Regions from separate parts of the Rhodoferax sp. P2_H8_2 genome, predicted to be linked through region 2. Evidence: predicted binding sites of a transcription regulator. Region 2 holds the regulator's gene; the other holds the start of a gene.
The links. Region 2 encodes FliA, which starts transcription of late flagellar genes. Its sites were predicted from a motif close to CTAAAGTTTNNNNNNNNNNNGCCGNTA; they were not measured.
Positions count from the first base shown of each region.

Region 1: a site for FliA is predicted at 2,481-2,507, ahead of AC1DV6_RS02185 (putative motility protein). Genes of this name have one in related genera too.

Region 1 is NZ_JBFUFW010000001.1:441,812-457,188, reverse strand. It holds gene AC1DV6_RS02195 (sensor domain-containing diguanylate cyclase) at 1-578, opposite strand, end outside; gene AC1DV6_RS02190 (M48 family metalloprotease) at 639-2,156, shown strand; gene AC1DV6_RS02185 (putative motility protein) at 2,248-2,451, opposite strand; gene AC1DV6_RS02180 (M14 family metallopeptidase) at 2,555-3,694, shown strand; gene AC1DV6_RS02175 (FKBP-type peptidyl-prolyl cis-trans isomerase) at 4,144-4,596, opposite strand; gene oppF (murein tripeptide/oligopeptide ABC transporter ATP binding protein OppF) at 4,622-5,623, opposite strand; gene AC1DV6_RS02165 (oligopeptide/dipeptide ABC transporter ATP-binding protein) at 5,616-6,632, opposite strand; gene AC1DV6_RS02160 (ABC transporter permease) at 6,645-7,550, opposite strand; gene oppB (oligopeptide ABC transporter permease OppB) at 7,552-8,472, opposite strand; gene AC1DV6_RS02150 (peptide ABC transporter substrate-binding protein) at 8,591-10,201, opposite strand; gene htpG (molecular chaperone HtpG) at 10,403-12,403, opposite strand; gene AC1DV6_RS02140 (hypothetical protein) at 12,559-12,804, shown strand; gene AC1DV6_RS02135 (efflux RND transporter permease subunit) at 12,854-15,377, opposite strand, start outside.
Region 2 is NZ_JBFUFW010000010.1:46,954-62,330, reverse strand. It holds gene flhA (flagellar biosynthesis protein FlhA) at 1-1,990, shown strand, start outside; gene flhF (flagellar biosynthesis protein FlhF) at 1,987-3,390, shown strand; gene AC1DV6_RS16125 (hypothetical protein) at 3,383-4,177, shown strand; gene AC1DV6_RS16120 (RNA polymerase sigma factor FliA) at 4,177-4,893, shown strand; gene AC1DV6_RS16115 (hypothetical protein) at 5,389-5,772, opposite strand; gene flgM (flagellar biosynthesis anti-sigma factor FlgM) at 5,839-6,165, opposite strand; gene flgA (flagellar basal body P-ring formation chaperone FlgA) at 6,257-6,976, opposite strand; gene flgB (flagellar basal body rod protein FlgB) at 7,177-7,629, shown strand; gene flgC (flagellar basal body rod protein FlgC) at 7,650-8,054, shown strand; gene AC1DV6_RS16090 (flagellar hook assembly protein FlgD) at 8,072-8,743, shown strand; gene flgE (flagellar hook protein FlgE) at 8,777-10,132, shown strand; gene AC1DV6_RS16080 (flagellar basal body rod protein FlgF) at 10,149-10,889, shown strand; gene flgG (flagellar basal-body rod protein FlgG) at 10,911-11,693, shown strand; gene AC1DV6_RS16070 (flagellar basal body L-ring protein FlgH) at 11,769-12,419, shown strand; gene AC1DV6_RS16065 (flagellar basal body P-ring protein FlgI) at 12,486-13,640, shown strand; gene flgJ (flagellar assembly peptidoglycan hydrolase FlgJ) at 13,642-14,559, shown strand; gene flgK (flagellar hook-associated protein FlgK) at 14,655-15,377, shown strand, end outside.

The DNA.
Region 1 (15,377 bases), on a different contig from region 2:
GCGCGCTCGAGCGCCGCCATCAGTGCGCGTCGGTTGGGCAAGCCGGTCAGTGCGTCAGTAGAGGCGTGGGCATGGAGGTCGGAGTTGGCCTTTTGCAATTGCGCCAGCAGGGCCTCGCGCTGCACGCTCTGCCCAATCAGCCTGGCAAACAGACCCAGCACGTCGCTGGCGTTGTCGGGCATTGGTTTTTTGGATGCGCTGGCTGCGCACAGCGTGCCGTACAGAGCGCCGTCTTCCGTGTGTACGGGCACGCTGGCATAGGTGTGAATCCCCATCTGCGCACCCGCGCTGCCGGCCCAGTGGCCTTGAACGTCATCGGTGTATTGCAAGTCTTCGTCTAACGCCCGCTTGCACAAGGTGTCTTGCCACGGTACGTCTATGCCCTCGGGGATTTGCAGCGCCTGCGTATTGCGCGCGTAGAGCACATGTTGCAGCCCGCGGTCCAGGTCCACCGTGGTCAGGTAGGTGGACTCCATGCCAGTGGTCGCTTCCAGCAGCTCCAGCAGGGGCCGTGTCAATTCTTCGACTGTGCGGGCCGAGGATACGGATTGGCTCAAGCGCGCGAGTAATGTGTCCATAAACGGTGATGTCTCCAACGACGGTGCTTTCCACAAAGCATACCCTTTCACATCCCTAAAATGTGTTTCCGTAAGTATCCGTCCACCATGATGCAAAAAATCACCAGACTCGCTTTCCTGGTCCTCCTGCTCGCAGGCTGTGGCACCACCGTGGTCAACCCGGTCACCGGCGAGTCCGAGCGCAGCGCCATGAGCGAAGAGGCCGAGATTGCCGAGGGGGCCAAGGGCCACCAGCAGGTGCTGCAGCAATACGGCGTCTACAAGAACGATGCGCTACAGGCCTATGTCAACACGCTGGGGCAGAAGCTGGCGGCGCAATCGCACCGAAGCAACCTGCAATGGCATTTCACGGTGCTGGATAGCCCGGAGATCAATGCCTTCGCGCTGCCCGGCGGCTATGTGTACGTGACGCGCGGCATCATGGCCTATATGGAGAGCGAGGCCGATCTGGCGGGCGTGATCGGTCACGAGATCGGCCACGTCACCGCGCGCCACGGTGCGCAGCGAGCGACCAGCCAGCAGAAGGCAGGTATCGGCGTGTTTGCAGCCAGCGTGCTGGGCGTATTGCTGGAAAGTCAGGGCTATTCGGGTGCGGGCCAAGTGGCCGGTGATTTGTCGCAAACGGTGGCGGCGGGCTTTATTGCATCGTACGGCCGCGAGCAGGAGCTGCAGGCAGACCAATTGGGTGCCGAATACCTTTCGCGCAGCCACTACGATCCGCACAACATGGTGGATGTCATCACCGTGCTGAAAAACCAGGAGCGCTTTGCGGCCGATCAGGCCAAGGCCGAAGGGCGTGCTGCGCCCAGCGGAGGAGACTGGCTGGCTTCGCACCCCAGCAACGACCAGCGCCTGCAGAACATTACCACGCTAGCGAGCCAGTACAAAGGCAGCTACGACGACGAAGGTCGCGCCCGCTACCTCAAGGCGATTGCGGGCGTGGAGTTTGGTGACAGTCCGGATCAGGGCCTGGTGCGCGGTCGCAATTTCTATCACGCGGCGCTGGGCTTTGCGCTGACGGCGCCCACGGGCTGGCAGGTGGTCAATGGCAGCGAGCAGCTCATGTTGGTGAACGCTGCACGCGACGCGGCGATGGTGCTGCGCCCAGTGCCTCCTGCTGCGGGCAAAAGCCACGCGGAGATTCTGCGCAATGTGTTCAAGCCCACCCAGGGCAATACCGAAGCCACGCAGGTCAATGGCCTCCAGGCCACACGTTTTACCGGCCAGCGTCAGAACGCCCAGGGCCAGCAGGTAGCCGTGCAGGCGACGGTGATCAGCGGCCCGGGAAACGCCACCTATTTGCTGCAACCCAATGCCAAGGACGGCCAGGCCATGCAGCGCGCAAGCAGCAGCCTGCGTGAAATCGAAGGCAGCTTCCGTGCGCTGACCGCGCAGGACCGTGCCGCCGCCAAGCCCTGGGTCATCAAGACGGTGGCATACCCCAAGGGCGGATTTGCCGAGCTGGCAAAAAATTCCCCGCTGGCCAACGCGCAGCAGCAGTTGCGCCTGATCAACGGCAATTACGCTGGCGGCGAGCCCAAGGCGGGGCAATTGGTGAAGGTGGTAGAGACGCTCTAGCCGCCATTATTTGGGTAGCTGCTCACGCACGTTCTATGCGCTCTAGAGGCCAATTTGATGGTGAATTCTGCCCGAGGGGCAGCGGGTCAACTCAAGCGAAGGCGTTGAGCCGGGTGCCCAGGTTTCCGCTGGTAGCCAGGGCGGGCGCCGCGGGCAGGGTTTGCAACAAGGTGGCTGCCGACACGGCCTGCATGTCCAGTGCTTTGCGCAGCACCATCAGGTTCAGGAGGTCCGCGCTGGCGCCTTGGGTGGCCGAGGTGGCAGCCTGAACGGAAGGGGTGTTGGCGATGTTCACGGGTGTTGCGATTGGGTGCTTCTCTGCAATATCGACTGTTTTGCGTAGAAGTTGAGGGCGCTCCTACAATGACTCTGCCACCCCGTACTTTGCGACTCAAACCATGACCACACTCCACATTTCCACCCAGTTTGACTCCGGTGCCATTGAGGTCGTGAGTCTGCAGGACCACCGCAACATCGAACTCAATATCCGCAAGGACACGGCGGCCGAGTTTGCACAGTGGTTCCACTTCGCCTTGCATGGCGCGGCGGGCTTGCCGGTGACGTTGAAGTTTCTGAACGCTGGGGCATGCGCCTACCCGGAAGGCTGGAAGGGCTACCGCGTGGTGGCGAGCCATGACCGGCAGCACTGGTTTCGCGTCGATACGCAGTACGACGGCAAAGTGATGACGGCGCGCGTAACGCCCGAAATAAATTGCATTTACTTCGCGTACTTCGAGCCCTATTCCTGGGAGCAGCATCTCGACCTGATTGGCTCCGCCGCCGCTTCGCCGCATGTGACGCTGGAGCGGCTGGGCAGCACGGTGCAGGGACGTGATATGACGATGCTGCGTATCACGCATGGTGACAGCGCCACGCCGGATGAGCAGAAAAAGAAGGTCTGGCTGATTGCGCGCCAGCACCCGGGCGAGACCATGGCTGAATGGTTTGTCGAAGGCTTTTTGGAGCGGCTGCTGGATGCAGACGACTCGGTCAGTCGCGCGCTGCTGGAGCGCTGCGTGTTCCATGTGGTTCCGCACATGAACCCGGACGGCGCGGTGCTGGGCAACCTGCGCACCAATGCCGTGGGCGCCAATTTGAATCGGGAGTGGCTTGAGCCCACTGTGGAGCGTTCACCCGAGGTGTTCTGGGTGCGGCAGAAAATGATGCAAGTGGGCGTGGACCTGTGTTTGGACGCGCATGGCGACGAAGGACTGCCGTACAACTTTGTCGTGGGCTCAGAGGGCAACGAAAATTACTCACCCCGCCAAGCGGAGCTGGAGGTGATGTTCAAGAATGCCTGGCTGGATGGTTGCCCGGATTTTCAGGACGAACACAACTACGGCCTGACGGAGCGCGGCAAAGCGAACCCAACGCTCGCCACCAACTGGATTGCCAAGCATTTCGAGTGTTTGGCGTTCACGATTGAAATGCCGTTCAAGGACAACGCCAATTTGCCCGACGCTAACGTTGGGTGGAATGGCGAGCGGTCGAAGCGGTTGGGGGCTAGTGTGTTGCAGCCTTTGCTTGCTGTGCTCTGACTCTTCTTGTAGTTCTTTTTTTGGTTCGGATGCTTGCCGGGTCTCGCCCCGGCGGGCGAGTAACTTTCATTTGTCTTGCCAAATAAAAGTCACCAAAGCAAAGGCGCTTGAACAGCCGATTTGATTTTGTCGCGCCGTAAAACGGAATTACTGCAGTGAGGTTGCCGCCACCACTCTGTGCCTGCATTGGTGATCGCTGCGGTTCTAGTGAACGGCTGAAAGCCGGAGCCGGCGGCGGGTCGTTGCGCCTTCGGCGACTACGACCGGCGATGCACTACTCTTCGAGTGAAACAGCAGTGGCAGCGTATCGCCAGTAATTCCGTAGCCGGCGCGAAGAAACAAAATCGGCTGTTAAGGCTCCCTTTCTACCCCGCGGGGGTAGAAAGGGCGGGGGGATAGTGGGGGAGCCGCCCGCAGGGCCAAACCAAGTCGCCCCGCAGGGAAAAAAACTAACGAACCGGGTTGATCGCAATCAACTCAACGTCAAACACCAGCGTCGCATTCGGCGGAATCTCACCGTCGCCAACACCCTTTTCGCCATAAGCGGTCGCAGACGGGCAGGTCAGCTTGGCTTTGCCGCCGACCTTCATCCGTTGCAGGCCCGTGGTCCAGCACTTGATGACGCGCCTTAGCGGGAAGTCGGCGGGTTCGTTGCGCGCGTAGGAGCTGTCGAACTCCTTGCCATCAGGAAATGTACCGCGGTAATGCACGCGCACGCGGTCCAGCGCGCTGGGGCTGGGGCCTGTGCCTTCCACGATGGAGCGGTAGACGATGCCGGAGGCAGTGACTTCCGCGCCGGGTTCTTTGGCTGCGGCGTCCAGCACCGCGTTTTGTGCAAAGGCGGAGCTGGCCAGCACAGCCAGCGTTGCGCCGGTAGCCAGGGTACGTAGTGTTTTCAGCATGGCGTTTTCGGGGTTCAAGCCTGAATCAGACGTGGATGCAGGCGACTTCGGTGGCTGGGCCTTCTGAGTGCAGTGGCGGAATCACGCCAGCGCAATCGTCTTGCGCCTTGGGGCAACGGGTGCGGAACACGCAGCCCGTGGGTGGATTCAACGGCGACGGCAAGTCACCGCTCAGCAATTGCACCTTCTTGTTGCGCTCCAGTTCCGGGTTGGGAATCGGGATCGCGGACAACAGGGCTTGTGTATAGGGGTGGCGCGGCGCGGCATACAGCGCACTCTTTTGTGCCAGTTCCATCGCATGGCCCAAGTACATCACCATGATGCGGTGGCTGATGTGTTTGACCACCGCCAGATCATGCGCAATGAAGATCAGGGCCAGGCCCATCTCTTGTTGCAGCTCTTTGAGCAGGTTGATGATCTGCGCCTGGATGGATACGTCCAACGCCGATACTGGCTCGTCGCAGACGATCAGCTTGGGCTCCAGAATCAGCGCGCGGGCGATACCTATGCGCTGGCACTGGCCACCAGAAAACTCGTGCGGGTAGCGGTTGATCTGTTGGTCGGTCAGGCCCACGCGGGCCATGATCGCGCGGACCTTTTGCATCACGTCTTCCGAAGACATTTCCGGGTGATGCGTGCGCAGCGGCTCACCAATGATTTGCGCCACGGTCATGCGCGGGTTCAGACACGCCAGCGGATCCTGGAAGATCATCTGGATGTCTTTGCGCACCGACAGCCATTGCGCGTCGCTGGCGCCGACCATTTCCTGGCCCATCCAGCGGATGCTGCCTGCGGTGGTCGGGTTCAGGTTCAGCACGGCGCGGGCCAGTGTGGATTTGCCGCAACCGGATTCACCGACCACGCCCAGTGTTTCGCCGGCATAGAGGTCAAACGAAATGCCGTCGACGGCTTTCAGCGCGCGGGTTGGCGTCCAGGGCCAGCCTTTGGGGTCCTTGATCGCAAAGTGCACTTTGAGGTCGCGCACCGAGAGGATGGGCGTACGCGTTGTGTTGGGTGTATCAGCCATGGACGGCTCCCTTGGCAATACGTTCTTTCACGAATGCAACTTCCTTGTGGCAGGCGCGCAGACTCATGCGTTCGCCCTGTATGGTTTTCAGCGCCGGCATGTCTTCGGCGCAGTGGGTATCGGCCAGCGTGCAGCGCTCGCTGAACGGGCAGCCCTTGGGCATGCGCGCCATGTTGGGCGGGGCGCCGGGAATAGCGATCAAGTCCTGGTCGTCGGCGTCCATGCGCGGAATCGCATTGAGCAAGCCCAGTGTGTAGGGGTGCGAGGCGTCGTGGAAGATGTGCTGCGCGTTGCCTTGCTCCATCACACGTCCGCCGTACAGCACCATCACTTCATCGCACAGGCCGGCGACAACGCCCAGGTCGTGCGTGATCATCACAATCGCGGTGCCAAAGTCACGCTGCAGATCGCGCAATAGCGCCAGAATTTGCGCCTGCACGGTCACGTCCAATGCCGTGGTGGGTTCGTCAGCGATCAGCACTTCGGGTTCGCACAGGAGCGCCATCGCAATCATCACGCGCTGGCGCATGCCGCCGGAAAATTCGTGCGGGTACATGCCGACGCGGTTCTTCGCGTCTGGGATCTTTACGGCATCGAGCAGGCGCACAGCCTGCACGCGCGCTTCTGCGCGGCTCATGCCCTTGTGCAGCTCCAGTACTTCCGTCATCTGGCGCTCTACCGTCAGGTACGGGTTCAGCGACGTCATCGGGTCCTGAAAGATCATCGCCATGCGGTTGCCACGGATCTTGTTGAGATCGGCCGCTTTCATGGAGAGCAGGTCCTGGCCCTGGTACAGCACCTGGCCGGTGGCCTTGCCGTTCTTTGCCAAGAGGCCCATCAGCGCCAGCACAGTTTGCGATTTGCCGGAGCCGGACTCGCCGACGATGCCCAGCGTTTCACCGCGGCCCAGCGAGAAGTTCAGATTGTTGACGGCAAAGACCGGACCATCGTTGGTCTGGAATTGCACGTTCAGGTCCTTGACCTGAAGAAGTTTGTTGGTTGTGTTCATGGCGGGCCAGTCTTAACGGTCTTTGGGGTCCAGCGCATCGCGCATGCCCTCGCCGATGAAGTTGAAGCAGTACAGCGCAATCGACAGAGCGGCACAAGGGAAGAGGATCATCCAGGGCGTTGCGGCCATCACGGCGGCACCGTCGTGGATCAACACGCCCCAGCTGGTGTTGGGCTCTTGCACGCCCAGGCCCAAGAAGGACAGCACGGACTCGGTCAGGATCACGCCAGGCAGCGTGATCGAGGTGTAGATCACCACAATGCCCAGCAAGTTGGGAACCACGTGCTGGAAGATGATGCGCCAGGTAGGGACACCAATCGCACGCGCAGCTTCCACGTACTCCTTGGACTTGATCGACAGCGTTTGGCCGCGCACCACGCGCGCCATATCCATCCACGAGAACGCGGAAATGGTCAGCACCACCAGATAGAAATCGCGACCCAGGATGGTCACCATCAGGATGGCGATCAGCAAGTAAGGAACGGCGTACAGCATGTCGACCACGCGCATCAGGAAGGCGTCGATCTTGCCTCCCATGAAGCCCGCAGTCGCGCCCCAGACGATGCCCAGTGCGACCGACACCAGCGTTGCCAAGAGTCCGACCATCAGCGAGACGCGCCCGCCAATCAGCGTGCGCACCAGCAGGTCGCGGCCCAGTTCGTCGGTGCCGAACAGATGCCAGGAGGCCCAGGTGGGCGCAATGCCCATCAGTTCGAAGTCTGTGTCTTCATAGGAATGCGGCAACACCAGCGGGCCAAAAATGCAGGCCAGTGTGATCAACGTCAGGATCACCATGCTGGCGACCGCAGCGCGGTTGCGCATGAAGCGGATGCGTGCATCCAGCCAGGGGCTGCGGCCCTTGACTGGCGCGGCGGCCAGGGCGGCGCCCTGGCTCAGAGTAGCTTGTTTGGTGTTCATATCAATACCGGATCTTGGGGTCGAGCACGGCGTAGGCCAGGTCCACCAGCAAATTGAGCGTGACGGCCACGATGGTGACCAGAATCACCAGGCCCAACACCAGCGTGTAGTCGCGATTGGAGGCACCGTTGACGATCAGACGGCCTAGGCCGGGCAACTGGAACCACGACTCGGTCACCACCGCCGCGGTGATGGAAGAAATCGCCAGTGGGCCCAATACCGATACCACAGGCAACAGCGCAGGGCGCATCGCATGGCGCAGCACCACGGTGCGCAGCGGCAGGCCTTTTGCCTTGGCGGTACGAATGAAGTTGGAGCTCAGCACTTCGATCAGGCTGCCGCGCATCACACGACCGATGGTCGAGACGTTGATGAAGGTGAGCAGCGCGATCGGCATGATCATGTATTTGGTGTCAAAGTCGTTCCAGCCGCCCGAGGGCAGCCAGGGCAACCAGATGGCAAACACCAGCACCAGCACCGGGCCGATCACAAAGGACGGAAATGCGCTGCCGATGTTGGCGATCAACATCACCGCGTGGTCAAAGTGGCTGTTTTGTTTGAGCGCCGCGACAATCCCCAATGCAACACCTACCACGATGGAAATCAGCATGGAGACGCCGCCAATCAGCAACGACACGGGCAAGGCATCGGCCACCAAGTCATTGACGGACCAGTCGGCGTAGCGGAAAGAGGCGCCCAGGTCGCCATGGGCCAGGCTGTTGAGGTAATACAGGTACTGCTGCCAGGGCGGCAAGTCCAGGTGGTACTTGGCCTCCAGGTTGGCCAGCACCGCGGCCGAGACCTTGCGTTCGGTGTCGAACGGGCCGCCCGGCGTGGCGTGCAGCATGAAATAGCAAATCGTGATGACCGCCAGTACCGTCGGTATGGTGGCGAGGATACGGCGTATGGTGTAGGACCACATATTGGGCTCCGTTAAAAAAGCGGCAAGACAAGGCTGCAGAACAAGGCCGGGCAATCCGGTTGGAATTGCACGGCCTGTTTGCGGGAAGCAGCCAGCCTGGACTAGGTTTTAGTCAGGCTTAGTGCTTGATGATGTACATGTCCTTGCTGCGGAAACGGTCCATCGGGTTGGACTCGTAGTAGCCGCCGACATAGGACTTCAGCAGGCGCGGCAGCGTGTACTGCACCAGCGGGATCATGGGGTAGTCATCCATGATCAGCTTGGCGGCCTGGGTCATCAGCTCGGTGCGCTTGGCCACATCCTTGGCATTGTTGGCCTGGTCGATCAGGGCTTCGCCCTTGCGGTTGCAGTTCTTGTTGTCGTTGGCATCGTTGTCGCACTGGATCAGTGCGAGGAAGGTGGTCACGTCGTTGTAATCGGCAACCCAGCCATGGCGGGCGATCTGGTAGTCGGCGTCATGGCGCTTCTTGATCAGTACCTTGAATTCCAGGTTTTCCAGTTCGGTGTCCAGGCCCAGCTTGGTCTTCCACTCGGATGCGGCATAGATCGCCATCTTCTTGTGGTATTCGCTGGTGTTGTAGGTCAGCTTGACCTTGGTGCCGGGCTTCACGCCAGCGTCGGAGAGCAGCTTCTTGGCTTCGGCGATTTTCTTGGCCATGGACCAGTCGGCCCAGTCGTAGCGGGTGACATTGCCGCCAAACAGTCCCTTGACGATCACGCCGTACGCTGGCACTTGGCCATCGGCAGTGACCTTGTCGGCCAAGATGTCGCGGTCAATCACCATCGACAGCGCCTTGCGCACGCGCATGTCCTTCATCAGGGCATCGTTGTTGTTCAGTGCAAAGAAACGCAGACCCAGCATCGGGCCGTTCTTGATTTCCTTGGGGTTGGATTTTTTCAGCGATTCGAAGGTGCCCGGGGGCAACTGGTACACCATCTCGTTTTCACCAGACTGGAACAGCTTGATGTCGGCATAGCCGTCTTCGACGGGCAGATAGGTCACCTTGTTCAGCGTGACATTGCCTGCATCCCAATACTTGGCGTTCTTTTCAACAACGATCTTGCTGTTGACTTGCCATTCCTTGATCACATAGGCGCCGTTGCCGACGTTGTTGGCGACCTTGGTCCAGTCTTTGCCGAACTTGTCGACGATCTTCTTGTTGATGGGCGCAAACTGGGTGTTGGACATCAGGTCGGGCATGAAGGCCACCGCGCTGGGCGACTTCACTTCCACGGTGTACTTGTCCAGTGCCTTGATGCCCAGCTCGCTGGGCGGTACCTTGCCTTCGGTGACCTTCAGGCCGTTGACCAGGAAAGGTGCGTAGGTGGTGGCGTACTGGGAGCCGGTCTTGGGGTCCAGGAAGCGGCGGGCGCCGTAGACGAAGTCATCGGCAGTGATCGGGTCGCCATTGGAGAACGTGGCGTTCTTGCGCAGCGTGAAAACCCAGGTGGTGGGGCTGGTCTGTTTCCAGGATTCCGCAACACCGGGCACTACCTTGCCTTCGGTGGTTACAGCCGTCATACCTTCGTACAGGTCACGGCAAATCTGGTTGGCGGGCACGGATTCGGCCAGGGCCGGGTCCAGAGAGTCGGGCTCAGAGCCGTTGTTGCGTGTGAATTCCTGCTTGGCGTGCAGTTGGACGCCCGGTGGGACGGCCGCTTGCGCGAGCGTTGCAAGCCCTAGGAGGATCACCCCTGCGACGGACAACGGTTTGAATTGAATTTTCATGGTGGGAAAGTTCCTGGTCGGAAAGCGAGAAGGCGCGATTTTACTGCCCGGGGTGGCCCGGTCAGCCGCGGTGAAACCCTTGCTCACAAGCAAAAACCCCGCCAGCCAGGGGCTGCGGGGTTTTTGGAGCTTGAGGTGCTATTAAAAAAGGAGCTGCTTACGCACATTCTGCGGGCGTTTCAGCCCGATTTGCCCCTGAATTTAGGCCAGCAAAGCGTTCACCCTCTTTACATAAGCCGCCGGATCGGCTGGCAAACCGCCTTCTGCGAGCAGGGCTTGGTCAAACAGGATGTGGGCCAGGTCGTTGAAATGCACTGAACCGTCCAGCTTTTTGACCAGCGCGTGTTCGGCATTCACTTCCAGTACGGGCTTTACTTCCGGCGCGGCCTGGCCAGCCTGCTTGAGCATGCGCGCCAGTTGGGTGCTCATGCCGTGGTCTTGCACCACCAGGCAGGCGGGGCTGTCGACCAGGCGTGTCGTCACGCGCACGTCTTCGGCCTTGTCCTTGAGCGCTTCCCTCAGCTTGGCCAACAGCGGCTTGAAGGCTTCGGCCGCCTCTTCAGCCGCCTTCTTCTCAGCCTCATCTTGCAGACTGCCCAAGTCGACCGCACCCTTGGCAACGGACTGCATCGGCGTGCCGTCAAAGTCGTTCAAGTAGTTCAGCGCCCACTCGTCCACGCGGTCGGTCATCAACAGAACTTCAATGCCCTTTTTCTTGAACACTTCCAGCTGCGGGCTGTTCTTGGCGGCGGCCGCGTTGTCGGCGGTGATGTAGTAGATGGCCTCCTGGCCTTCCTTCATGCGGGCCTTGTAGTCGGCCAGCGACACGCTCACGGTGTCGGTGGTGCTGCTGGCAAAGCGCAGCAGTTTGGCCAGACGGTCCTTGTTGGTGAAATCTTCACCCAAACCTTCTTTGAGCACGGCGCCAAATTCTGCGTAGAACTTGCTGTACTTTCCGGCGTTGGCTTCCTGTTCGGCCTTTTCTTCGGCGCTGAGAACGTCTGTGACCCCTTCGGTAGTCGCATCGGTCACGGGAGCCTTGTCGTTTTTGGCCAGTGTTTCCAGCATGGACAGCACGCGCTTGGTATTGCCTTCGCGGATTGCTTTCACATCGCGGCTTTCCTGCAGCAACTCGCGCGATACGTTCAGTGGCAGATCGGCAGAGTCGACTACGCCTTTCACAAAGCGCAGGTAGGTGGGTAAGAGCGCCTCAGCGTCGTCCATGATGAACACGCGTTTGACGTACAGCTTCACACCCGCCGACTTTTCGCGGTTGTACAGGTCCATCGGCGCTTTGCCGGGGATGTACAGCAGTTGCGTGTACTCGGTGCTGCCTTCGACGCGGTTGTGCGTGTGGGCCAGCGGTGCCTCAAAGTCGTGGCTGATCTGTTTGTAGAAGTCGTCGTACTGCTCTTGCGTGATGTCCTTCTTGGCGCGTGCCCAAATGGCATTGGCCTTGTTGACCGTTTCCCATTCGCCGGTCTTGACCATGGCGCCGGGCTGGCGGCCGCCATTCTCGTCGCCGGGTACCAGCAATTCGCCGTCTTTCCACTCTTCCTTTTCCATCTGGATGGGCAGGCTGATGTGGTCGGAGTACTTGTTGATGATGCCCTTGACCTTCCAGCTCTGGGCGTAGTCCTGTGCGTCGTCACGCAGGTGCAGGATGACACTGGTGCCGCGTGCTTCGCGGGTGATGCTTTCCACCTCAAACGCACCGCCGCCACTGGCACCGCCGTCGCTCACCCAGCGCACCGCCTGGTCCGCAGGCAATCCGGCACGGCGCGACTCGACGGTGATCTTGTCGGCCACGATAAAGCCGGAATAAAAGCCCACGCCAAACTGGCCGATGAGCTGGGAGTCGGCCTTCTGGTCACCGCTGAGCTTACTTACAAAGTCCTTGGTACCGCTCTTGGCGATGGTGCCCAGGTTGTCGATGGCTTCCTGTTGGGAGAGCCCAATGCCGTTGTCGGTGATGGTCAGCGTCTTGGCGTCTTTGTCGAAAGTGACCTTGACCTTCAGCTCAGGGTCGTTTTCGTACAGGCCGCTGTTGTTGATGGCCTCAAAGCGCAGCTTGTCGCAGGCGTCGGACGCATTGGAGATCAACTCGCGCAGGAAAATCTCCTTGTTGGAGTACAGCGAGTGGGTTACCAGGTGCAGCAGCTGCGCGACTTCGGCCTGGAAGGAAAGGGTTTGTTTGCTCATGGGTCAGGGGGTATCTAAAAGGGGGATCGCACCTATTTGGGGACGATCCGGGACATTTCAAGAAATGGGGATTGTGCACAAGGGAATTCCGCGGTCCGTCAGTTGCGTGTCATGGAATTCCCGTTAGTATTGAGGCAAAGAGGGATGTCGCAACAATGAAGCCGGAAAAACCGCAAAACCCAGGTGCGCCCAAAACCAGTTCAGGAAAGCCGTACGACGCTTTGCTGGATCCCTTGCCCCTGCCCGATGTAGTCGAGAGCGACTCGGACACCGCCTGGGGTCTTTGGCAGAACAGTCTGCAAACGGACGATGGCGACGATCTTCCTGCACCACCCCCCAAGGATCCGTCCTACGACGACACCGTGCCCATGGATCTGACCGATCCGGATACCAAGATATAAATAAAAAACCGACCCTAGGGTCGGTTTTTTATTGGGGCGTCGTGCCCGTTCAGACCGGGGCCAGGCCCTTGCGGCCTTGCACCTTGTTCCACAGTTTCATGACCATGCGGAACCCGAAGCGCAACAACAACAAGGTCGCGATGGCTTCGGCAAAGGTGAGTGCGAAGGCCACCAGCACATTGAGGCGTTCCGCGCGGCGGTGGAACTTGGCCACCATGCGGTCGCGCTTGATTTCAATACTGTCGTAGAAGGTCGGCACCATCAGCAGCGTCAGGATCGTCGAGGTGATCGTGCCGCCGATGATCGCGATGGCCAATGGTTGGTAGAACTCGCCGCCTTCACCCATGCCGATGGCCACTGGCAACATGCCAGCGATCAGCGCAAAGGTCGTCATCAGGATAGGCCGCAGACGCACCCGGCCCGCATGCATCAGCGCATCTTCGCGGTCCACACCTTCAGCTTCCTGCTTGCGCGCAGCGTCCAGCAGCAGGATCGCGTTCTTCGCGACCAGACCCATCAGCATGATCACGCCGATCATGCTCATCAGGTTCAGCGTGCTGCGGGCAATGATCAGGGCCACCACCACGCCGATCAGCGACAGCGGCAGCGACAGCATCACTGCCAGCGGCGCGGTGAACGAGCCGAACTGCATCACCAGAATCAGGTACATCAGGCCAATGCCGGAGATCAGCGCAATGCCCATTTGCTTGCCCAGTTCGGCCTGGTCCTGACCAGCGCCACCCAAGTCCATACCATAGCCTGGTGGGTAGGAGAAGCTCTTGGCCAGCTTGACGGCGTCATCGGTGACTTCACCGTTGGAGCGGCCCTGCACGTTGGCCGACACGGTAACCGTGCGCTTGCCATCGGTGTGGTCGATGCCGGAGGGGCCCTTGCCCATGGTCACGGTGGCGATCTGCTCCAGCGGCACCATCTGGTTGGTGCCGGTCACATTGACAGGCAGCCGTTCGATGTTTTCCTTGCTGACACGGTCATCCGGGTGCAGGCGCACCGCGACATCGCGGGTTTCGCCGCTTGGGTCGACCCAGTCGCCGACTTCAATACCGGCAAAGGCCACGCGCAGAGCTTGCGCCGCGTCATTGGCGGTAATGCCCATGGAGTTGGCCAAGCCGCGGTTCAGTTCGATCTGCAGTTCCTTCTTGGGCTCCTGCTCGGACAGGCCCACGTCCACCGCACCAGGGATCTGGCGCAGCTTGTCCATATAGGCATTGGTGATCTCCAGCAGCTTGCGCGAGTCAGGTCCGGTGAAGTCGATCTGCACCGGTTTGCGGGCGCCGTTGTTCAGGTCGTCCAGCACCGTGTATTCGGCACCGATCAAAGGCCGGATCTTTTCACGCAGGTCGGAAGCGATCTGTTTGGCGCTGCGGGCCCGCGTATTGCGCTTGCCGATATCGATATATATACGGCCGCCGCTTGGGCTGATGTTGACGTTGGTTTCCTTGGTCTCGGGCAGCGTGTGTGCAATATCGGCGGCCCGCATCATCTTCAGGCGGGCGTACTCGACTGACGACGAAGCCGGTGTGCGCACTTCAATCATGATGTTGCCGGAGTCGGATGCTGGCAGGAAGGCGGTTCCGCCCACGGTGGCTTGCAGCACGATGGCGCCGACAAAGCTGGCGATCGCAATGACACCCATCCAGATGCGGTGGTGCAGTGCCCAGGCAATCACATTGCCGTAGCGGTCGGCCTGGTGGTCAAACCAGTCGTTGAAAACCTGCAGCTTTTTGGAGATGCCTGTCTTGGGTGCAGTGTGGTGGTCTGCCGGGTCACCCCAGTAGGCCGACAGCATCGGATCCAGCGTGAACGAGATCGCCAGGCTGACCAGCACCGAGCAGGTCACTGTCAGCGCAAACGGTCGGAACCATTCGCCGGACACGCCGGGCATGAAGGCCACGGGAATGAACACCGCAATGATGGAGAACGTCGTGGCCGCCACGGCCAGACCGATTTCCGCCGTGCCTTCCAGTGCCGCAGTGCGGCGGTCGGAGCCATTTTGCATATGGCGCACGATGTTTTCCCGCACCACGATCGCATCGTCAATCAGCACACCAATCGCCAAAGAGAGGCCCAGCAGCGTCATGAAGTTCAGCGTGAAGCCGCATAACCAGACCGCAATGAATGCGGCAATCACCGATGTCGGCAGGGATAGCGCAGTAATCAGGGTGGAGCGCCAGGAGTTCAGGAAAGCGTAAACCACAAAGATGGTCAACACGGCGCCCAATACCAGCGATTCGATCACGTTGTTCAGGCTGCGCTGCGCATCCTTGCCGCCATCGCGGGTGATTTCCAGCTTGGTGCCCTGGCCTTCTTTGTCCAGGTCCTTGTTGATTTCCTCGACCATCTTGCGGATGGAGTCGGCAACACTGACCGTGGAGGCATCGCGGGCCCGGGTGATCTGGATACCGACGTTGGCTTTGCCGCTGCGCACGCTGAAAGAAGAGATGTCCGCATAGGCGTCTTCAATCGAAGCGACCTGGGCCAGGCGCACGATCTGCCCGCCCATGCGTTTGACTACTACGTTCTGGAACTCTTCCGGCGTTTCGATGCGACCAATC
Region 2 (15,377 bases):
CATTTTGGCGATGATGGTGCTGCCACTGCACCCGATGCTGCTGGACGCATTTTTCACAATCAACATCGCTGTCGCGCTGATGGTGATGATGGTCGCGGCCTACATGATCCGGCCGCTGGACTTCGCCGCCTTTCCATCCGTGTTGCTGTTGACCACACTGATGCGCTTATCGCTGAACGTGGCATCCACACGCGTTGTTCTGCTGGAGGGCCACACAGGCCCGGGCGCAGCAGGCGCTGTGATCGAGGCCTTTGGCCACTTTCTGATCGGTGGCAACTTTGCCGTCGGCTTGATCGTGTTTGCGATTCTGGTGGTGATCAACTTTGTGGTGGTGACCAAGGGTTCCGAGCGGATTGCCGAAGTGTCAGCGCGTTTCACGCTGGATGCGATGCCAGGCAAGCAGATGGCGGTCGACGCCGACCTGAACGCTGGCTTGATCGATGAGAAAGAAGCCAAACGCCGCCGCGCAGAAATTGGCGAAGAAGCCGAATTCTTCGGCTCGATGGACGGTGCATCCAAATTCGTGCGCGGTGATGCGGTCGCCGGTATTCTGATTCTGCTGATCAATATTTTTGGTGGCTTCACGATCGGTATCCTGCAACACGACCTGACTGCCAGCCAGGCTGCGAACACCTACATCCTGTTGGCCGTCGGTGATGCGCTGGTTGCACAGATTCCCGGCTTGCTGATCTCAGTCGCCGCAGCGATGGTGGTATCGCGCGTCGGCAAGGACAAGGACATCGGCAAGCAGATCGTGGGTCAGATGTTTGTGTCCCCGCGCGTGCTGGGCATCACGGCCTGCATCATGTTCATTCTGGGCGTGATCCCCAACATGCCGCACTTCGTGTTCCTGACCATCGCTGCGATATTGGCCTGGGGTGCATGGACATTGGCCCACCGCCCACCACCTGAAGTAGCGCAAGAAGTGGTGGCCGCACCGGCCAACGAAGGCGAAGCCTCCTGGGACGATTTGCAGCCCGTTGACCAACTCGGCCTGGAACTGGGTTACCGCCTGATTGCACTGGTCGACAAAACCCGCCAAGGCGACCTGCTCAATCGCATCAAGGGTGTACGCCGCAAGTTTGCGCAAGAAGTGGGCTTTCTGCCGCCGCCCGTCCATGTGCGCGACAACCTGGAGCTCAAGCCCAGCGCCTACCGCATCACCTTGCGTGGCGTGATCGTGGGCGAAGGCGAAGCCTTCCCCGGCATGTTCCTGGCGATCAATCCGGGTGGCATCACCACCCCACTGATAGGCACAGCAACCACCGACCCCGCATTTGGTTTACCCGCGCACTGGATCGACGAACGCCAGAAAGAAGCGGCGCAAATGGCCGGATTTACGGTGGTTGATTCCGAGACTGTGATGGCGACCCATTTGTCACACTTGATGCAGGTTCAGGCCTCCAAATTGCTGAGCCGGACCGAGACACAACAACTGGTGGAACACGTGGCAAAACTGGCCCCCAAACTGATAGAGGAAGTCGTTCCCAAGATGGTGTCGGTAGCGGTTTTCCAGAAGGTATTGCAGTTACTGCTGGACGAAGCCGTTCATATCCGCGACATCCGCACCATCATCGAATCGATTGCCGAGCACGCGACCACCACGCTAGACCCTGCAGAGTTGGCCAAGCGTGTTCGCGTGGCACTGTCACCGGCCATCGTGCAGCAAATCTATGGCCCCACCAAGGAACTCAATGTGATTGCCATCGATCCTTCACTGGAGCGCCTGCTGATGCAAGCACTGGCCAACAACTCCGGTCCCGCACTGGACCCCGGCGTCGCCGACATGCTGACCCGCAATGCCGCCGAAACCGCGATGAAGCAGGAAGAAATCGGCGTACCGGCCTGCCTGTTGGTGCCCGACGCGATTCGCAATTCCATTTCGCGCCTGGTGCGCCGTGTTGCGCCGCGCCTGCAGGTGCTCGCGCACAGCGAAATTCCCGAAACCCACACCATCCGCATTGGCCCCATCCTTAAAGGTGCAGCATGAACATCCAACGCTTTACCGCCGCCACATCCCGCGAAGCCCTCGCCAAAGCCCGCATGACTTTCGGTGACGGCACACTGATCCTGTCCAATCGGCCCACAGAAAACGGCGTCGAAGTGGTTGCAACCGCTGAGGACACCTTGGCGGCACTGGATCTGGAAGCCAGCCCCGGCGTCCCCCGGCGTGCTGCATTTGCACAACGTGCCGCCGAGCCGCAGAGCTACAAGGATGTTGCCACCAAGGTCGAAGAAGACGCCGACCAGTTGGCGATGAGCACGCTGTCGTTCCAGGACTATGTGCGCGAACGCATGGCCAAGAAACGCGCCGAAGCCGCCCAAGCCGCTACGCTTGACGCGCCGCCAGCGCGTCAGCAGCCGCGCATCATCCCACCCGATCCAGGTCCGCAGAAAATCAAACCCATCCAGGTCCGCAAGCCTGAGCCGCAGCCCACAGCGATGCCCGCAGGCATCGCGCAGGAATTGCATGCAATGAAAGCGCTGATTGAGGATCGCTTCAACACGCTGAACTGGCTGGGCCAGGCACGTCAGAACCCGATCCAGTCCAATTTGATGTTGCGCTTGATTCGTGCCGGCTACTCGCCTGCCCTGTCGCGCACGATTCTGGAAAAATTGCCGGAAGGCACTGATGCCAACGAAGCAGGCCGCTGGGTCATGGATGTGCTGGAGCGCAATGTGCGCACCGACGCCAAGGGCGCTGCATTGACGGAAGAAGGCGGAACCTTTGCATTGATCGGCGCAACCGGCGTTGGCAAGACTACGACCGCAGCCAAACTGGCTGGCATGTGCGCGCTGCGCCATGGCGCTGCCAGCGTGGGCCTGATCACACTGGATGCCTACCGCGTGGGGGCACAAGAACAATTGCGCGCTTACGGAAAAATGCTGGGCGTAGTGGCTCACCTTGCACATGACAAGGCCGCGCTGCAAGATCTGCTGGGCCTGCTGTCCAACAAGAAGATGGTGTTGATCGACACCACCGGTCTGGCCCCACGCGATCCGCGCAAACTGGAGATGATGGAGCTGCTGACGCTGCCTGGCATCAAGCGCTTGCTGGTGCTTAACGCGGGCGGGCACGGCGACACGCTGGACGACACTATTGCCGGGTTCAAATCCGCCGGCCAGCAGCAAGTCATCCTCTCCAAGATCGACGAAGCCGTCAAACTCGGACCCGCGATCGACGCCTGCATACGCCACCAGTTGGTCGTGCGCGGCGTAACCAACGGCCAGCGTGTTCCTGAAGACTGGGAGGCTGCGGAGTCCGGCAAGCTGGTGCGGGCTTCGATGCGAGCGACAAGTGCATCCGCCTACGACCCGCAAGCTTCGGATTTGGGCTTCATCTTCAGCCGCTCCGGTGGCGATATTCCACAGGAACGGCTGCATGCTTGACTTTCAGGTCCACCAGGCAACCGGTCTGCAGGCGCTTTCAGCGCTGCAAGGGCCCCAGCTCATTGCCATGGTCAGCCATGGTGACGAGCAATCGGACATGCCCGTGCTGTGGAAACTGTGCTCTGCCTATCTGGAGCTGGGTTACTCCATCACGGTACTGGACGCCACCAAGCGGGAAACCCGCTCAGAACCCGGCCTCGCGCGTTTGCTGGAAGATGGCTTTTGGCCCGGCGGACAAAACCGCCCGGAAGCTGCCTGGCAAATCCTGCCTGCGGCGCGGGGTTTGCAAGAACTGCAAACCCGTGCGTCTGGCGTCGGCGCCGCCTGGCCCCAACTGGGTCAATTGTTTGCGGACGACGCGGTGGTACTGGTGTACGCAAAACCTGAGGCGCTCGCGGCTTTGCTGCGCGGCAGCAGCGCCCGTCCGCTGCTTGCGGTATCCTCCAGCAAGAACGCGCTGCTGACCAGTTATCTGGCATTGAAAAGGCTGCTGATGGACGGCGGGGTGGACCCCACCATCGTCAACGTGAGTGGGCTCGGTGGCGCCGATATGGAGAACGCCATGCCCACTTCTGTCGCAGTGAATCTGGCGGAATGCGCCCGCAACTTTCTGGGCTACCAGGTCCGGATGCTGCGGATTGCGCCGCAACAGCAAGGACAAAGGCAGGAATATGATCTGAAGCCATTGGCCTCGCGATTGCTGGAGTCCGGTCTGGCTTTGGGAGCAAAACCGACCAGACCCATGGCAGCGCAGGCACGGATACCGGCATTTGCAGGAACCCATTGATGTACACGGCAAAAGGCCAACTCGACCGCAACGCGCTGATCAAGCAGTACCAGCCCCTGGTACGCCGCTTGGCGCACCACATGATGGCCAAATTGCCAGCCAGTGTGGAAGTGGACGATTTGATTCAGGTAGGCCTGATTGGCCTGTCTGATGCCTTGACCCGGTTCGAAGCTTCGCAAGGCGTACAGTTCGAGACTTTTGCCACCCAACGGATCCGCGGCGCGATGCTGGACGAATTGCGCGACAACGACTGGATGTCGCGCGGCTCGCGCAAGAGTCAAAAAGAAATTGAAGTCGCGATGCGCAAGCTGGAGCACAAGCTCGGCCGCAGCCCCGCTGAATCCGAGATCGCCGCCGAGCTGGGCATGACCCTGCCCGATTACCAGTCGCTGTTGGGCAAAGTACGCGGTACTCAACTGGTTTATCTGGAAGACATGTCACGCGGTGGCGAAGACGACGACACCTTCCTGGACCGCCACGTCGCCGATGCCGATGCCGACCCGCTGAATATGTTGCGTGACCAGCGCCTGCGCCAGGGATTGGTTCAAGCGATCAAAACACTGCCGGAACGTGAGCAGTACATCATGAGCATGTACTACGAGCAGGACATGAACCTGAAAGAAATTGCGAAGGTTCTGGACGTGACCGAGTCACGGGTCTGTCAGCTGCACAGTCAGAGTATTGCGCGGTTGCGGGCGAAGATGCGGTCGCACTGACTCTTCTCTTTCGCCTTTTTAACCCCGCTTTCTTTTTTAACACCCACTCCCCCAACCCCTCGCCCCGTCGGCGAGGGGAGCCTTAACTGCCGATTTGGTGGGTTCACTCCGAATACGGAATTACTCGCGTGGCGCTGCCATCGTTATTTCTCTCAGAGGCGTAAACCAACGGTTGGGGCAGCCTCCAACAGCGCAGGTCGGAGCGTTCTGGCGCGCAGCGCCAGCAGCGAGATACGCACTCCGGAAGATCATGGATTGTTACTGGCCGCTAAGCGGCCAGCAGTGCCGTACTACGTTGCAGGAAGTGACTAGAACCGTAGGTTCATGCAGTGGCGGACCACAAGCAGTGGCAACGCCTCGCACGTAATTCCGCAGTCGGCGCGACGAAACAAAATCGGCTGTTAAAAGCTCCCCTCGCCGACGGGGCGAGGGGTTGGGGGAGTGGGTGTTAAAAAAAGAGTGGGGGAATGAGAAACCCCACGGGAAGCGCAAAACCTAAGCAGCAACCGTCTTCAAAGACCCCGATTGCTTGGGAATAACACCATATTTGGCGTTATCTCCGTTGCCATAAGTAGCCTGTGCCGCTACCGGAACCAGGGTTGCCAAAGCCTGATCCGCATGGGCACTGCGGCGATACAAGGCATCCCGCAGCACAGGCATCAACGCAAGCAGTTCCTGCATGCGCTTTAGCAAAGCCGGGCTCATTCGAGCCAGTGTTCCACCGTTATTCAGAAATGCCTGCAGATCGACCGCAAGTTGCTGCAGGGCCGCTGCCTCTTGATTGAGACTCTCAGGGTTACCCTCAGACAGGGCCAGGGAAATGGCGCGAAAACGCGTTTCCACGCGCTCCCAATAGGGATCGAGTGCGAGTTCAGACATGGGGAGTCTCCTGCAGCAGATGGAGGCGGTGGAGCGGGATGAGGGCTCCGAAATGACAAGCCGCGCTTAACCTTGCGCGCGGTTGAGCAGTTCCTGTGCGTTGGCCAGCAGCTTGTCGGCAATAGCTTCGGGGTTGACCTGGTAGGTACCCTCCTGGATGGCCAAGCGAATGCTGTCCACCTTTTGCATGTCCACATCGGCGTCGCTGTCGGTTTTCTCCAGGTCGCGGGCCAGGGTGGAAACGGTCACTGCCACACCCGCCGAGCGCATACTCTTGTTCGCGCTGGAATTGGCGACAACGGACGCACTGCCCTGCTGCCCCGATTTCTGGGTGGCGGCATTGACAGCCTGCGTTACCGGGCTGGGTATTTCTGTGGGTTGACCGATTTTCATTTTTGACTCCAAAACCACGATAAGCGCAGCTTCGTACGATTGCTATCGACCCAATCATGGCGGACTTTAGAACTTTTTGCATCTGGGGTGATCAAAGTTCAATTTTTACTGTACGAATATCCAGTACCATTCCAGAAGTCACGCGACCGCTCTCCATGCGGACTCGGGCTTGCTGCCCGACCACACCGGCTGACAGGGCCTGCGCCTCGGACGTCACCATAAACCCGACGCCCTGCGCAACCACCCGCACCGCCGCACCGGCCTGGAACACCTGGGCAGGCTTGGTCATTCCCTGGCGCAGGGTCTGGCCCGTCTGCAAGCTGCGGGTTGCGATCTGGCCTAACCATTCGGATTGCGTCCGGACCACCGGCACGGTGTCTTCGGCCCAATCCACTTCGGCCTCGACCAGATCACTCACTTTCACCACGCTGCCTAGGGCCACCGGGTTGCGTACCACCCACGCGTTGCCCACGGCTTTGACGCTGACGGGTACCGTGACGCTCCAGCGCGAAATGCCGTCCACGCAGCGCAGACCCACCCGGCTCTTGCCCCACAGGCGCGAACCGACTGGCAAAAATGGCTCCACATGGCCACAAGGTGCCAGCTTGAGTCGCGCATCCAGCGTACCCATTTGCACATCCATCTTCAGGCCGGACTCGGCCGCCTCACGCGCCACGCCGTCTTGCACCCAGCGCGCCGCAATCTCTTCATAGGAAGGGCCATTAGGCGCGGTCTGTGCGACTGCCCCGCCCACCAAGCACAAACCTGTCAGCGCCAGCGTCGCAATTTTGGGGAAAACGGGATGCCACATGCCAATGCCTGTCAGAAGGACAGCTCCGGGTAAAGAAGACAGTCCAACTATAGGTAGCAGCCCTCAAGCAAACCGGCGCAATTGCGGGACAAACACCCCTCAATTCACCGGCTAAAAAATTCAAGTTTTTCCCATAATCGTTTCACGCCGATGCACCAGCGTCTGCTGTGTGATCAAAGCCTCCTTCAAAGGTGACCCTGATGTTTGCAAACCTGACCAATGCCCTGGACTTTCAAGCCAAAGCACTGGTCCTGCGCGCCGAACGCCAACGCGTAATCGCCAGCAACATCGCCAACGCCGACACGCCAGGCTACTCCGGGCGCGACTTCAATTTCAAAGAGGCCATGGCCCAGGCCACTGGCACCAGCAACCTGAGCATCCCCATGCAAACCGCACCCAGCGGAAGCAACTTTCAGTTGACCCAGGGCATGACAGACAACCGCCACATCCCGCTGGCCGCCAAGACTGGCCAAAGCGCCGAAGGCGGCGGCCTCGGTTACACCGCGCAAAGCCAACCCGCCATGGACGCCAACAGTGTGGACATGGACCGCGAGCGCGCCAATTTTGTCGACAACTCGGTGCGCTATGAAGCCACCCTACGGTTTATTAACGGCTCCTCGCGCACGATCTTGAGCGCGATTCAGGGCCAGTAGGCTGACAGAGGATTCACACCATGTCCATGTTCTCCATCTTCAATGTGTCCGGCAGCGCGATCAGCTCGCAGTCGCAACGACTCAACGTGGTGGCCAGCAACCTGGCCAACGCCGATGCGGTGGCTGGCCCAGACGGCCAAGCCTACAAAAGCCGCCAGGTCGTGTTCGAGACCGTGCCCATGGGCACCGACGCGTCGTCCGGCGTCAAGGTCTCCAAGATTCTGGAAAGCAATGAGCCGATGAAACGGGTGCACAACCCCACGCATCCCTCTGCCGATGCCGATGGCTATGTCACGCAATCCAATGTGAACCCGGTGGAAGAGATGGTCAACATGATCTCCGCCTCGCGTTCCTACCAAAACAATGTGGAAGTCATGAACACGGCCAAGACGCTGCTGCTCAAGACTCTGCAAATGGGCCAATAGGCCCCGGGAGCTGAACCATGCTGACCAGTAACGTCAACCCTAACGCCTCCAGTAACGCCAATGCGGCGCTGTACACCAGTGGGGCTACGACCAAGACCTCGACCACCGATGCCGCCGCACAGCAGGACCGGTTCCTGAAGCTGCTGGTTGCGCAGTTGAACAACCAGGATCCGATGAATCCTATGGACAACGCGCAGATGACCAGCCAGATGGCGCAGATCAATACGGTTACGGGCATCCAGCAGGTCAATGAAGCCATCAAGTCCATGGCAACACAGTTCTCCGCTATGCAGGTGCTGCAAGGCGCGTCGATGATTGGCCGCGAGGTACTGACCGAAGGCAATCTGCTGGCCGTCAAGAACGGCGTTGGCCAGGGTGCCGTCGATCTGGCCGGCAAGGCCGACAAGGTCACGATCACGGTGATGAGCCCAGGCGGCCAGACGCTAGGCACCATCAATCTGGGGCCACAAGAAGCCGGCCGTCTCAGCTTCGACTGGGATGCCAGCACCTACACCGGAACCGGCAGCCCGATCTTCAAGGCCGTCGCCACGCTGGGTACGGCCAGCGTCAGCAGCACCACACTGACACGCGGCACCATCGAATCCGTGGGCACGGACAGCACCGGCATGACGCTCACGCTCAAGGGCCTGGGCACCATTGGCTACAGCGACGTCAAGTCCATTCTCTAATCCCCATCCGAACGACACACAGGAGCACACAGCATGAGCTTTCAAACAGGACTTTCCGGGCTGAATGTTTCCAGCAAGAGCCTGGACGTCATTGGCAACAACATTGCGAATGCAAACACCGTTGGCTTCAAGTCCTCGCGCCACGAATTTGCCGATCTGGTGTCATCGTCCCTGGGATCCGGCGGCAGCGGCGGCGCGGGTATTGGTGCCGCCACGGCAACCATCTCGCAGCAGTTCACGCAAGGCAATATCAACATCACCGGAAACAGCCTGGACGTGGCCATCAACGGCGGTGGCTTCTTCCAGATTACCAAGACCGATGGCACCGCTGCTTACACCCGCGATGGACAGTTCAAGCTGGACAAGGACGGCAACATCATCACCAACACGGGTTCATTCCTGATGGGCTATCCGACCGACCTGAATGGTGTGCCCACCAGTATCACGCCACAAAAGATGAGCATCCCCACGGGCGCGCCCATCCCGGCCAGCCAGACCACCAGCATCACGGCGGAACTCAATCTGGATGCACGTGCCAAATTTGCCGCGACACAGATCCCACCCACGCCTATCGGCACCTATGGCACGGCCATCACCAACTATGACTCGCAAGGTGTGGCCATCCCCTTGAACGTCTATTTCGGACGCCTCGATCCGGCCGCTCCGGCGCCATTGGGCGGAGGCGCCGCAACGCCACCGAGCGTGGTCGGTCCTCCAGCCATGGACCTGTGGGCGATCTACGACAAGGCCGTCGATCCGTTGAATCTTCCCAGCAGCGAACCCTTGCCAATCGGCTACATGGCATTCGACGCCACAGGCAAATTGGCCGGGGTCTACGACGCCACAGGGGCGCCGACCGATACGACCGCCGCCGCCTCTGGCAACGTCCCGGGCTTTGGCAACCTGGAAATCACGCTCACGCCGGCGGCACCCAGCATCGTTCCAGCGTTCTCCCCGATACTGGATCTGAGCAAGGTCAGTCAATTTGGTACCGCATTCAACGTGTCCAACCTGACGCAGGACGGCTATACCGCAGGCGACCTGACCGGTGTGAGCATTGAGCCCACGGGTGTCATCACCACACGCTATTCCAACGGCCAAACACAATCAAAGGGCCAGTTGTCGCTGGCCGATTTCCGCAACGTACAGGGACTCGCGCCCATAGGCGCTGGCGAGTATCTGGAAACCTTCGCCTCGGGCCAGCCTGTGCAGGGCTCTCCGGGCGTGGGCAAGTTTGGCGAGCTGCGCGCCGGTGCAACCGAAGAGTCGAATGTGGACCTGACCGCCGAGCTGGTCAACATGATGACCGCACAGCGCAACTACCAGGCCAACGCCCAAACCATCAAGACGCAGGATCAGGTAATGCAGACCCTGGTCAATCTGCGTTAATTAATTCGAGACCGCCATGGACCGCATCATTTACACCGCGATGACCGGGGCCAACGCCGCGGCCAACCGGCAGGCAGTGTTGTCCAACAACCTGGCCAACACATCGACCAACGGCTTTCGCGCCGAACTGGCCACCTACCGTGCGGTGCCCTTGCGCGGCGACGGTGCCACCACGCGCGTGTTCGCGCTGGAGTCCACTGCCGGTTATCTGGACAAACCCGGCCCGGCGATGCGCACCGACCGCAATCTGGACGCCATGACTACCGGCAACAGCTGGTTTGCGGTGCAGGGCATCAATGGCGAAGAGGCCTATACCCGGAACGGCCATTTTGAAGTGGCAACCGACGGCACACTGGTCACCGGCAACGGTCTGCCCGTGCTGTCCAACGGCGGCGCCCCGATCACCGTGCCACAAGGTGCCACCCTGTCCATCGGCAAGGACGGCACCATCAGTGCCAAGGTCGGCACACAACCCGCCAACAACATTGGCCGCCTGAAAATGGTCACCGCCAACGTGGATGACAAGATTCGGCGCGGTGACGATGGCCTGTTCCACCCGGTGTCGGGTGACCCGCTGCCCAATGACGAGACCGCGCAGTTGCAGGTCGGCGTACTGGAAGGCTCCAACGTCAACGCGATTGAAACCATGGTGGGAATGATCCAGACCGCGCGCCAATTCGAAACACAAATGCGGCTGTTGCAGACCGCCGAATCCAATGACCGCTCGGCGGGCCAGCTACTGGGCCTGCAAGGCTAATCAAGCAAGAGGTAACGCACCATGATCAACTCCCTGTGGATCTCCAAGACCGGCATGGAAGCCCAGCAAATGCAGCTGGACGTCATCTCCAATAACCTGGCCAACGTCTCGACCAACGGCTTCAAGAAATCACACGCGGTGTTTGAAGACCTGATGTACCAGAACCTGCGCCAGGTCGGCTCCGCCACCAACGAACAGGCGAATCTGCCGACCGGTCTGCAAGTGGGTCTGGGTGTGCGCACCGTGGCCACCAGCCGCAATTTTTCGCAGGGCAATCTGCAGCAGTCCAATAACAACCTGGACATCGCCGTCCAAGGCAATGGCTTCTTCCAGATCACGATGCCCGATGGCACAACGGGCTATACCCGCGATGGCGCATTCCAGCTCGACAACGCAGGCCGCATGGTGACCTCCGGTGGTTTGCTGCTGTCCGGTGGCATCACCGTGCCTGCCAACGCCACCAGCCTCACGGTCTCGCAGGATGGCGCCGTCGCCGCCACGATTCCGGGCAATGTCTCGCCACAAAACATCGGCACCATCACCACCGCCAGCTTCATCAACCCGGCGGGTTTGGAGCCCAAGGGCCAGAACATCTACGCAGAAAGCGCCGCCTCCGGCCAACCCACCGTGGGCACACCCAGCCAGAACGGTCTGGGCCCACTGATGCAAGGCTTTGTGGAAACATCCAACGTCAATGTGGTGCAGGAGTTGGTGACCATGATCCAGACCCAGCGCGCCTACGAAATGAACTCCAAGGCGATCCAGACCTCGGACCAGATGCTGCAGAAGCTGGGCCAGCTCTAAGGAATTGCTATGAAAAACGTAGCTGCTTACGCACGTTCCATAAGGGTTTCAGGCATTTTTGCCTTGAATATTCTGATGGGACTGGCACTCACGGGCTGCGAAACCCTGCCGCAAAAGACCGTGGTGGACTTTGCCGAGCCGCGTGTCGCCCCTGTTGCGGCCATCCCTGTGGCGCCACCCAAAGCAAGCAACGGAAGCCTGTACCAGACCGCCAGCTACCGCCCGGCGTTTGAAGACCGGCGTGCCCGCCTTGTCGGCGACACGGTCACGATCCAGATCATTGAAAGTTTGACGGCCAGCCAGGTATCTTCATCAACGGCCAACCGGGATACCAGCATCAGCTCGGCGATCTCGGCATTGCCGCTGCAAACTGCGGCGGGTCTGGGCAAGTTTGATATTGGTGCCAGCAGCAAAAATGATTTCTCCGGCAAGGGCGGCACGCAAAGCGCCAACACCTTCGCGGGCACCATTACCGCAACCGTCGTCGACGTCTTGCCCAACGGCAATTTGATCGTCACTGGCGAAAAACAAATTGGCGTGAACCACAACGTCGATGTGCTGCGCTTCTCCGGCACCGTCGATCCACGCCTGCTGCAACCGGGCAGCGTGATCGCATCCACCCAGGTGGCCAATGTGCGGGTCGAATCCCGTGGTCGCGGCCCGCAGGGCGAAGCGCAGACAGTTGGCTGGCTATCCCGGTTCTTTTTGAGCTTTCACCCCTTCTAAAGTTCCTCAGAATGGTGCCGAGGGGTAACCGATCCACCCGGATCGCCCCACCAGCCCATTCTGACCATGAACCACCCGTCCTCCATCGCACGCAGCGCCCCATTCCGGGCCCTGACACTGCTGATTTTGGCCATTTTTTTGGCATTGGGGCTGGCACCTTTTGGCCAGGCACAAGCCGGTCGCATCAAGGAAGTAGCGTCGATTGAAGGCGTGCGCAGCAATCAACTGACCGGCTTCGGTTTGGTCGTCGGGCTGGATGGCACGGGCGACCAAACCACCCAGATGCCGTACACCAGCCAGGGCCTGGCCAACTACATGCAGCAACTGGGCGTCACGCTTACCGCCGCGTCGCTGACCCAATTGCAAATGAAGAACGTGGCCGCCGTATTGGTCACGACCCAATTGCCCGCATTCGCACGGCCCGGCCAGTTGCTGGACATCAATGTGTCTTCGCTGGGCAATGCGAAATCGCTGAAGGGCGGCACGCTGATCGCCACGCCCTTGAAGGGCGCCGATGGCGAGGTCTACGCGTTGGCGCAAGGCAATCTGATCGTCGCTGGTGCCGGCGCTTCCGCAGGTGGCAGCAAGGTCACCGTCAACCATTTGAGCGTAGGCCGCATTCCGGATGGCGCGCAGGTCGAACGCGCGGTGCCCACCTCGCTGCAAGACGGCCCCACCATCAGCTTGAGCCTCAATGCCTCCGACTTCCAGGCCGCGCGCAAAGTGGCGCAGGCGATCAACAAACGGTTTGGTGCTGGCGTTGCGCAGGCATTGGATGGACGCACCGTACAAGTCCAGGCGCCTGCCGTACCCAACGACCGCATCAGTTTCATTGCAGAGATGGAAGAGCTGCCCGTTGAGTCTTCGGTCGCATCGGCCCGCGTGATCATCAACTCCCGCACCGGCTCCATTGTGTTGAACCAGGCGGTCACGCTAGGCCCCTGCGCTATTGCACACGGCAACTTGTCCATCAGCATCTCGTCCACACCTGTCGTGAGTCAGCCCGCACCGTTTTCGCAAGGCCAGACGGTCGTCAGCGAGAAGGCCAATATTGAAATCAAGCAAGAGCCGGGCAAGCTGATCCAGATTCCTGCGGCAGCCCAATTGGCCGATGTGGTCAAGGCGTTGAACTCGTTGGGCGCAACGCCGCAAGACCTGCTGGCGATTTTGCAAGCCATCAAGTCGGCGGGTGCACTGAATGCCGAGCTGGAGGTGATCTGAAATGTCTCTGGCACCCTTGAATATGCAAAATGGCAACGCGATGTTGCCCATGCTGCAGAGCAGCCAGGGTTTGGCCGCGGACTCGCAAAGCCTGGCATCGCTCAAGCTCAGCGCAGGGGGCTCCAGCAGCCCGGAAGCCATCAAGGAAACGGCGAAACAATTCGAGTCGCTGTTCATGCGCGAGCTGATCAAGAGCATGCGCGAGGCAGGCCCCAAGTCCGGCATGCTGGACAGCCCTGGCGGCGATCTGGCCACCGATCTGCTGGACCAGCAACTGTCAGTCGCGATGTCAGGCCAGGCCGGTGGCTTTTCCGATGTGATTGCGCTGCAACTGACACGCCAGATGGGGCAAGCCAAAGCCGATGCCGCGAAGGCAGCGAGCGCAACCACAAGCGACAGCAGCGCAGCAGTCGCCAAGACCCCACGCAAGGCCTCTGCGCCCACGGCACAGCAAGCCAGTTTTGTCCGCCAGCACGGCCACATCGCCAGCCAGATCGAAAAAACCAGCGGCATTCCGGCGGGCATCATGCTGGGCCAGGCGGGGCATGAGACCGGCTGGGGCAAGTTTCAAATCAAGAACAAGGACGGTACCAGTGCCAACAACCTGTTTGGCATCAAGGCCGGCGCCAGCTGGACCGGCAAGGTGGCCGAAGTCACCACCACCGAATACGTCAACGGTGTGGCGCAAAAAAAGATCGCCAAGTTTCGCGCCTACGACTCCCCTGCAGATTCCTTCAAGGACTACGCACGCATGATCAATGAGAGCCCGCGCTATGCCAAGGCGCGCGCGCAAACGGCATCGGTCAAAGACTACGCCATGGGTCTGCAAAAGGCAGGCTACGCCACCGACCCCGAGTACGCGGCCAAGCTGAGCCGCGCCATCAACACCACGCTGCAATTGCGCCGCGTGCAGGTCTAACCGGGAAGAAACTATGCTCCCCCACGTTCACATTCGTTCACTGCCCCCCAAGGGGGCGCATGCCACCCTAGAGGCGGCTCGTCGGGAGGCATGACATGGGCATCATGAACATCGGCGTGCAGGCACTGCAGGCCAATCAGATGGCGCTGACAACGGCGGGCAACAACATTGCCAATGTCAACACTGTCGGCTATTCGCGCCAGAAAGTGATTCTGGAAACCGTGCCGGGTCAGTTCACTGGCGGCGGCTACATCGGCAAAGGCGTTGCTGTCCAGACCATACAGCGCAACTACAGCGAGTTTCTGACGCGCCAAGCCAATATTGCAGGCGCCACCAGCGCCTCCGACACCACCCGCTCCAACTACCTGAAGCAGTTGGGCGACATCTTCCAGGGCGGCACCACCGGCCTGGGCGCATCGATCAACGACATGCTGAACGCGTTCTCAGACGTGGCCAGTGCACCGACCGATTTGACGGCCCGCACCGTCGTGTTGACCCGTGTGGACGAGACGGCCCGGCGCATGCGCGCAGCCTCGCAAAGCCTGGACGATCTGCAAAATGGCATCACCCAATCGTTGAAAGAGAAAGTCAATTCGATCAACACGCTGGCCACCAACATCGCGCAAGTCAACGAACAGATTTCGCGTTCACAAGGCAATGGCCAGCCGCCGAACGATTTGCTGGACCACCGTGACGAGCTGATTCGCCAGCTCAATCTGCTGGTGCAGACCACCACCATCCCGGCCGACGACGGCACGCTCACTGTGTTTATCGGTGGCAGCCAGTCATTGGTGCTTGGGATCGATGTGGCCCAACTG